One region of the Clostridium omnivorum genome, then DNA from elsewhere that is predicted to be linked to it. Evidence: riboswitches for the same ligand, from Rfam matches in the RefSeq annotation. Region 1 holds a riboswitch; each other region holds the start of a gene.

Region 1 (2,275 bases):
ATTTAGTGATCCATTTTTTACAGCTTTTCCATACATAATTTTAAAGGTAGTCAACTCCAATATTATTAAAATGCAAAGCATACCTAATAAAGCTATGTTCACTTCAGGATAGAAGCCAAGAAACTTCATTCCTATAAACATAAAAGCTGCAAGAAACGCGCTAATAGAATAGACTATTAATACAAACTTTAAAGTATTTTTTTGATATTTGGTTATAGTACTTGTATTAAGTTCCATGATAGTTTTCACCTCTCTGAAATAATTACCATTTGTAAAGTAATGCTCCTATAGTGTATCCTGAAGCAACGGAACAAAATATGACTAAGTCATCTTTATTGAATTTTTCTTGTTTAAGCCTGTCATCTAGTGCCATTATAGGGCTTGTACAACCTGTATAGCCATATTTTGTGCCTACAAAAATAGCTTTATCCATATCGGCACCAAGTCTTGAAACAGTCAGCTCTAAATCAGCTCTTGAAAATTGAGACATAAGATAATGACATACATCTTTAGGCTTATAATTATGTTCAGCTAAAAGCTTTGTTATAGTCTCAGTCCATTTTTCAGAAAGAAAGCTAAAATCAAAGGGCTTCCAAAGCATTTTTTTATCTTCTGGATCTATACTGTCATCAGGTATATTCGACATTCCACAAGCAGGCATTGTTATAGACCAGTGATAGGAATCATCGGTATACATTCTGGAGCCAAGCACTCCTCTTTCCTCAGATTCTTCTCTTCTTTCTAAGATAACTGCTGCAGCGCCATCAGCGGAGCAGCCATAGGCCACCATATCATCTTTTCTAGCCAAAGGGCTTATAAGAAGTGAGCCTACTACCAGCACTTTATTATACTTCATGTCTGTTTTCAAATATCTTGCGGCGATATCCATGCCTGTTATCATACCAATGCAATTACAGTTTACATCGAATACTGAAGAGGCATTATAAGCCATAAGCTTATTTTTAATTAACAGTGCACAGCATGGTGACAGATATTCTGGAGTATCTGATACTGAGATGATCATATCTATCTCAGAGGAAGAGATATTTGAATTAGTAAGTGCCGTTTTTGCAGCCTCTACAGCCATTGTGACACTGGTTTCACCTTCTTCTGCAAGAGTTCGTGTTTCTCTTCCTAGCTTGTCCATAAGAGCTTCAGCATGACTTTCAAGCTTATATTCTTTAAAGTGTTCAATAAAATACTCATTATCTAACTGTCTTTTGGGATGATAAGTTCCCACCCCAATGATATGTACATTTTTATACATTACGTTTCCTCCTGTCTATTAAAGCCGTCATAAATAAAAAAATAGACAGCCTAAGAAAGGCTATCTATTATAGCAGCACTAACTTAGCAACCTGGCAATCATGGGAGTAAATCCTTTAGATCCATGGCTTTGCGTCCTTGCCTTTAGACAAGTTTGCCTTTATTAAGTTATGGATATTCTGGTTATAATTGTCGTTTAATTAAATACAATTATAATTATATCATATAAAAAATGGAATTCAACATATTAAATGTAAAACTGTGTATTTACTTGTAAAAAATTCGTGAACTCAAGGCAAATTAAAAGAGAGGTTACATTTATATGAAACCTCTCTTTTAGAAATAATTATATTGATATACTATCAATTCCTCTATAGTTTAATTCAGCTTCAGTAACTAGTTCATGAATTAATTCCTTAACTGGAACTATTTTATCAATTCTGTACACGTTACTTCCACAGAAGATTAATCCATCATCTACATTACCTTCCCTAGCATTAATTAAAGCTTCGGAGATGCAATAAGGTGTACTCTTAGGGTCACAAGGCTTTAAGCAGTTATAAAGACACTTTACTTTTTGAGAGCCACCCTCTACTTTTTCTATAAATTTATTTCTAATAGCTCTTCCAGGCATTCCTACAGGGCTTACTACAATCTGAATATCTTCTTTTTTAGCTTCTACATAAGCTTTTTTATAATTTTCATCAGCATCACATTCTTCAGTAGCAACAAATCTCGTAGCCATTTGCACACCACTTGCACCAAGACTTAAAAACTTTGCAATATCTTTTCCGTCAAAAATGCCTCCTGCAGCAATTACTGGTATACTTTTATTATATTTATTTTCGAAGGTATTAAGCGCCTGTTTTACCTCAACTACAATTTGTTCTAGAGCAGAAGGTTTATTAAGCAGCTCATCATTTTTAGAAAAGCCTAAGTGTCCACCAGCTTCTGGGCCTTCTACAATAACCATGTCTGGAGTAGCATTGTACCTTTTTTCCCACATCTT
Region 2 (2,275 bases), 1.2 Mb from region 1:
ATTAGAATTTTCCAGACCTGCATAAAGGTATCCGTCATTCAAATAGTTATATCCTTTGTTTGTCTCCTGAATATATGTCCATTGCTTATTATAAATACTTACAGTAGGATCAACCTTTACAGGATATGCCCTTTCCTTATCCTGAAGCCATTCCTTATCTGCTGTTACTGATATAACATCTCTGCCAAGCAGCTTCTTTTCAAGGTGAATTTTGAGATTAAAATTCATTTTTCCCGCTGCATCTGTCATAACAGGTGCACTTATTATAAATACAGGTTCTTTTTTCCCAGCCTTATAGGCTCTTATTGTATTGTACTCTTCTTTTAATGTTAAGCCTTTCGCTGATATATAATACTTAAAAATATTTTTATCAACATAATGATTAAGTATAATGTCTTCCTTTACATTGGAATTTTGTACTGTATACTGATAATCTATACCCTCAAACACATCATTATAAAGTATAGCATTCTCACTAACTGCACTCCTACTAAAGTCCCCCTCAAATGGGTAAAGGTTTACAGAAGACCCCTCCTTAGTTATGGCTAAGCCTTTATCCTTATCCATCACTGCAGGCAAAGTAGCTATAAAATCATTTGCCTTGTTTTCATAGAACTCAGTATTATTTTTTCCATTTCCTACAAGAGTGTTATCAATCTCTTGTAAATTACCACTTTTATCTTTGTAGTTAATCTTATCAAGGTATATTTCTGTTACATCATGCTTGCTGTCTAACTTATATGTCTTACTGTTTTCTGTTCTCTTTTCAGTTTTTTCCTTATCCTTGCTGTACTTTTCCTGCTTTTCTTGCTTTAAAACCTGCGGCTTTCTTATAGCCTTTTCAGATTTCTTTTCTTCTTGAGAAACTTCCTTTGCCTTTTCTACTTTTCCATTGATGTCCTTACCGTAGTATGTCCCCTTTTCAGGTGCATTTGCTATAGTATCCGCTGCATATGATATTGTCTTATCTGCAGAATTGAATAGAAAAGTAAAAATTAAAAAGATACTAATAGCCCTAATTGGAATTCTTCTTTTCATTAATTCACCCCCAAATAGAACCATAGATATAAGACAAGTTATTTTTGATAATAAAATTATTGCAAATGAAAAATAACTAAAATATGTATTTAGGCAACCCGGCTGCCATAGAAACTTTCCTTAGGCCCGTAGCTTTGCGTCTTTATCTTTCGATAAATTTGCCTTTATCTATGATTATTTTATGGCATAATTGTATATTATGTCATATTTTAGAACTTCAGTTAACATTTTACCACACCTTTTTCCAAATTTATAGTATTTTATTAATTTTTTGATAATAATTTGTTAATATACTACATATTTATTACAATAATCTCCTAATAAGCCCTTTAATGATCTTCAATAAATCACCCTTTATCTTTATATACTTTAAGAATTTAGCACAAATAAAAATAGGACTCTGCAAACTGCTAAGTCCTATTTTATTTGTGCCGATATTATTATTAAATTAAGTTTTTACAAAATTAGCTAACTGTGCTTCCTGTTGGAAGTTCTCCTGGTATGCTTACTGTAAACAGCTTGCTGTCATCATCTGTGGCAGCTGCTAGTATCATTCCTTGTGAAAGCTCTCCTCTTAGTGTAACAGGCTTTAAGTTGGCAACAAGTATTACATATTTTCCTACTAGCTCCTCTGGCTTGTAGTACTGTGCAATACCTGAAATTACTTGTCTTTCCTCTCCTGCTAAATCCACCTTTAATTTAAGCAGCTTTTTAGCTCCCTTAACTGGTTCACAGGATAGTACTTTAACTACTCTTAAGTCTACTTTATCAAAGTCATCTATAGTTATTTCTTCTTTTAGCGGCTGCATTGATGGTTTAACTTCTTCTTTAACTTCTGCAGCAGCTTCAAACTCTTTTAGTTTAGCTTCTACATCAATTCTTGGGAATATAACTTCCCCTCTTTTTACTCTTGTTCCTGCTTCTGTACCATCAAAGGCTGAAACTGTATCCCATGCTGTTAAGTTTACTGATAACTGCTCATTTATTTTCTGTGCAGTAGTTGGCAGGAATGCTGATACAAGCACAGATACAAATCTTAGAGATTCAGCAAGGTTGTATAGTACAGTACCTAGTCTCTCCTTCTTTTCTGGATCCTTAGCAAGTATCCATGGTGTAGTTTCATCTATATATTTATTTGCTCTTCCGATTAGTGCCCAAATTTCACCTAGAGCCTCTGGAATTCTAAGCTTATCTATATGCTGTTCAACCTTTACTGGAGTTTCTAACGCAAGTTTAA
Region 3 (2,275 bases), 1.2 Mb from region 1:
TTGTGACTCACTGTTTAGAACTGGACTTATCTCATTTACTCCGTTCTTATTTAATTTATTTGTATCTAAATTTGCCACTACCGAATTATTTGTAGTAGATGGATTTGTAGTAGTATTGTTATTTGTCTCTGAAACATTGGATGCAATAATCTTATATCCAGCATCACCATAAACTACTAAATTATTATCATCATATATATGGAATCTGTCATTATGAAAAGCATTATAAACCTCATATTTCGTTACTAAATTTCCATTTTCATATTTTTTTATCTTTCCATTGTCAAGCGCCCATAGTCCGCCATTCACATCTAATTCTATAGGTACAGGATATTGAGTATCTAAAGTAAACTTTTGCAATACTTTAAGAGTATTATCTTGTGCTACGCTTGCTTTAGCTATAAAAGCCTGATCAACATTAGTTTTATTATTGCAATAGTTTCCGCTAATCCAAAGATTGCCCTGCAAATCAACCTTTAAATCTCTTATATATCCATCGTAATAAGTTAGCTCTTTTGCATCTATCTTAATTACATTTTGCTTACTATCCATTTTATAAATAAATACCTCTGGATGTACTGTTTCACTAGCTAAGGAAGATTTGAGTATATTTTCTCTTTCCCTAATTACATCTATAGTTGCTCCCTTTGGAATAGATACCTCGTATATCTTTTTTACAGAAAACCAAGTATTATCATCTTTATCAGAAACATAATTGTATATATCATACCTTTTAAAGAATTCTGGTCTTTCTGCACTATAATTAAATTCAATGCTAGTTTCCTTATCTCCATCTGATAAAACCATGCTATAGTTAGGGAAAGCATTATTTCTATCTGGGTTATTTAATGAATATAAATCTCTGTAGTTTGACATAAATGTTATTTTACCATTACTGTTCATTAACACATGTGTATATTCAAACTCATATTGTGGAAGAACAAATTTCTTTGATTGAGGATTTATTTCTTGAACTAAACTTAGTTGTAACGTATCCAAATTGTATTTATATATATAATTTTTATTATCAGAATAAACTCTAAAATACATTTCGTCCTTATAAACTTGATATGCATTTCCCTCTGTAGGCATGAATTTATTGTCTGTAGTTATTACTTTTTCTTTTCCATTTTCTACCACGATAAATTTTAAATTGTTTGGGTATTGACTCATACTAGTATTTTTTCTTGTGTTATCTTGAACAACTAAGAAAGATTTATTTTTCCACTGATATACAAAGCCAACATAGCCTTTTGTATAATCTAAATATTGTGGAGCATTACTTTCCTCAGCCTTGACTTTCAAGTCAAAGGGCTTCAGCAGCATAGTACAAAATAAAAGCACTAATAGAATTGCAAGACTTTTTTTCTTCTGTGTTTTCATTGTTATCCCCCTTACTTTTCCCATAGAAAAGCAAAAAACAAAAAATAACCCTATTTAGGCAACCCGGCTATCATAGAACTTATCCCTTAGACCCGTGGCTTTGCGTCTTTATCTTTCGATAAATTTGCTATTTTCTATGGATTTTTTGTAAAATTAATGAATATTATGTTGTTTTTTGTACCAACATATATATATTACCATATAAGCCTTTTGCATACAATGGCACCTTAAAAAAGAAAGCTATCTTTTGCCTTAATTTTTTACTATAAGAAAAACTGTCACCGAGAATAAATTTCCAGAATGACAGTTTTTTATAATTTTATTTATTGTATACTTTTAGTCTTTATACTATTTTGACATATGTTTAAAACTAAATTTTTTACCCAAAAATAATGCTCCAAATACTATAAACATAAACCCTAAAACTATTAAATCCAAATTATTGAGTACAGTTCCTGTTTGAGGAAGAGCTCCATTAATTTGAGCTATAGTATATTTACTAAAGTGTGAGGTTTCAAAGGTAAATGTCATAGCGTTTTTATCAAAGCTTCCACCTACAGACTCCCACATCTTAGTTTCTTCATTATAATAGAAGGCACTTAATTTCGTAGTATCTAAATTCTTTATATCCTCATTTGTCAATTTAATTGAAATCTTAGCCTTACCACTTTTAAAGTTATGGATATCTTTTATCTTTGTTCCATCCTGCTTATAGGTTGCTAAGCTAAAATCAAATACCTTGCCTATATCTTTAATTGCGCTTAGTAAAGGATCATTAGCTATAATGTTCTGCTTTACACTTATATAGGAACCTTCAGTTGTTCCCTCATAGTCTACTGCTGAGAAAGGAAGCTCCATGGTAACATTACTTGCATTCATCTTTAAGCTTCCT

Evidence for each region. A riboswitch is a leader RNA that binds a small molecule or an ion and turns the genes downstream of it on or off. The one in region 1 is predicted to bind cyclic di-GMP.
Region 2: another riboswitch for cyclic di-GMP. It lies ahead of bsdE14_RS12275 (peptidoglycan-binding protein); the one in region 1 lies ahead of bsdE14_RS06535 (ketoacyl-ACP synthase III).
Region 3: another riboswitch for cyclic di-GMP. It lies ahead of bsdE14_RS12405 (LPXTG cell wall anchor domain-containing protein); the one in region 1 lies ahead of bsdE14_RS06535 (ketoacyl-ACP synthase III).

Annotation. Positions count from the first base shown of each region.
Region 1 covers NZ_BRXR01000001.1:1,422,783-1,425,057, reverse strand. The annotation lists gene bsdE14_RS06540 (methyl-accepting chemotaxis protein) at 1-237, opposite strand, end outside; gene bsdE14_RS06535 (ketoacyl-ACP synthase III) at 263-1,267, opposite strand; cyclic di-GMP riboswitch class I at 1,350-1,435, opposite strand; gene bsdE14_RS06530 (NAD(P)H-dependent flavin oxidoreductase) at 1,613-2,275, opposite strand, start outside.
Region 2 covers NZ_BRXR01000001.1:2,581,427-2,583,701, reverse strand. The annotation lists gene bsdE14_RS12275 (peptidoglycan-binding protein) at 1-1,038, opposite strand, end outside; cyclic di-GMP riboswitch class I at 1,128-1,211, opposite strand; gene metG (methionine--tRNA ligase) at 1,503-2,275, opposite strand, start outside.
Region 3 covers NZ_BRXR01000001.1:2,612,519-2,614,793, reverse strand. The annotation lists gene bsdE14_RS12405 (LPXTG cell wall anchor domain-containing protein) at 1-1,383, opposite strand, end outside; cyclic di-GMP riboswitch class I at 1,438-1,522, opposite strand; gene bsdE14_RS12400 (LPXTG cell wall anchor domain-containing protein) at 1,732-2,275, opposite strand, start outside.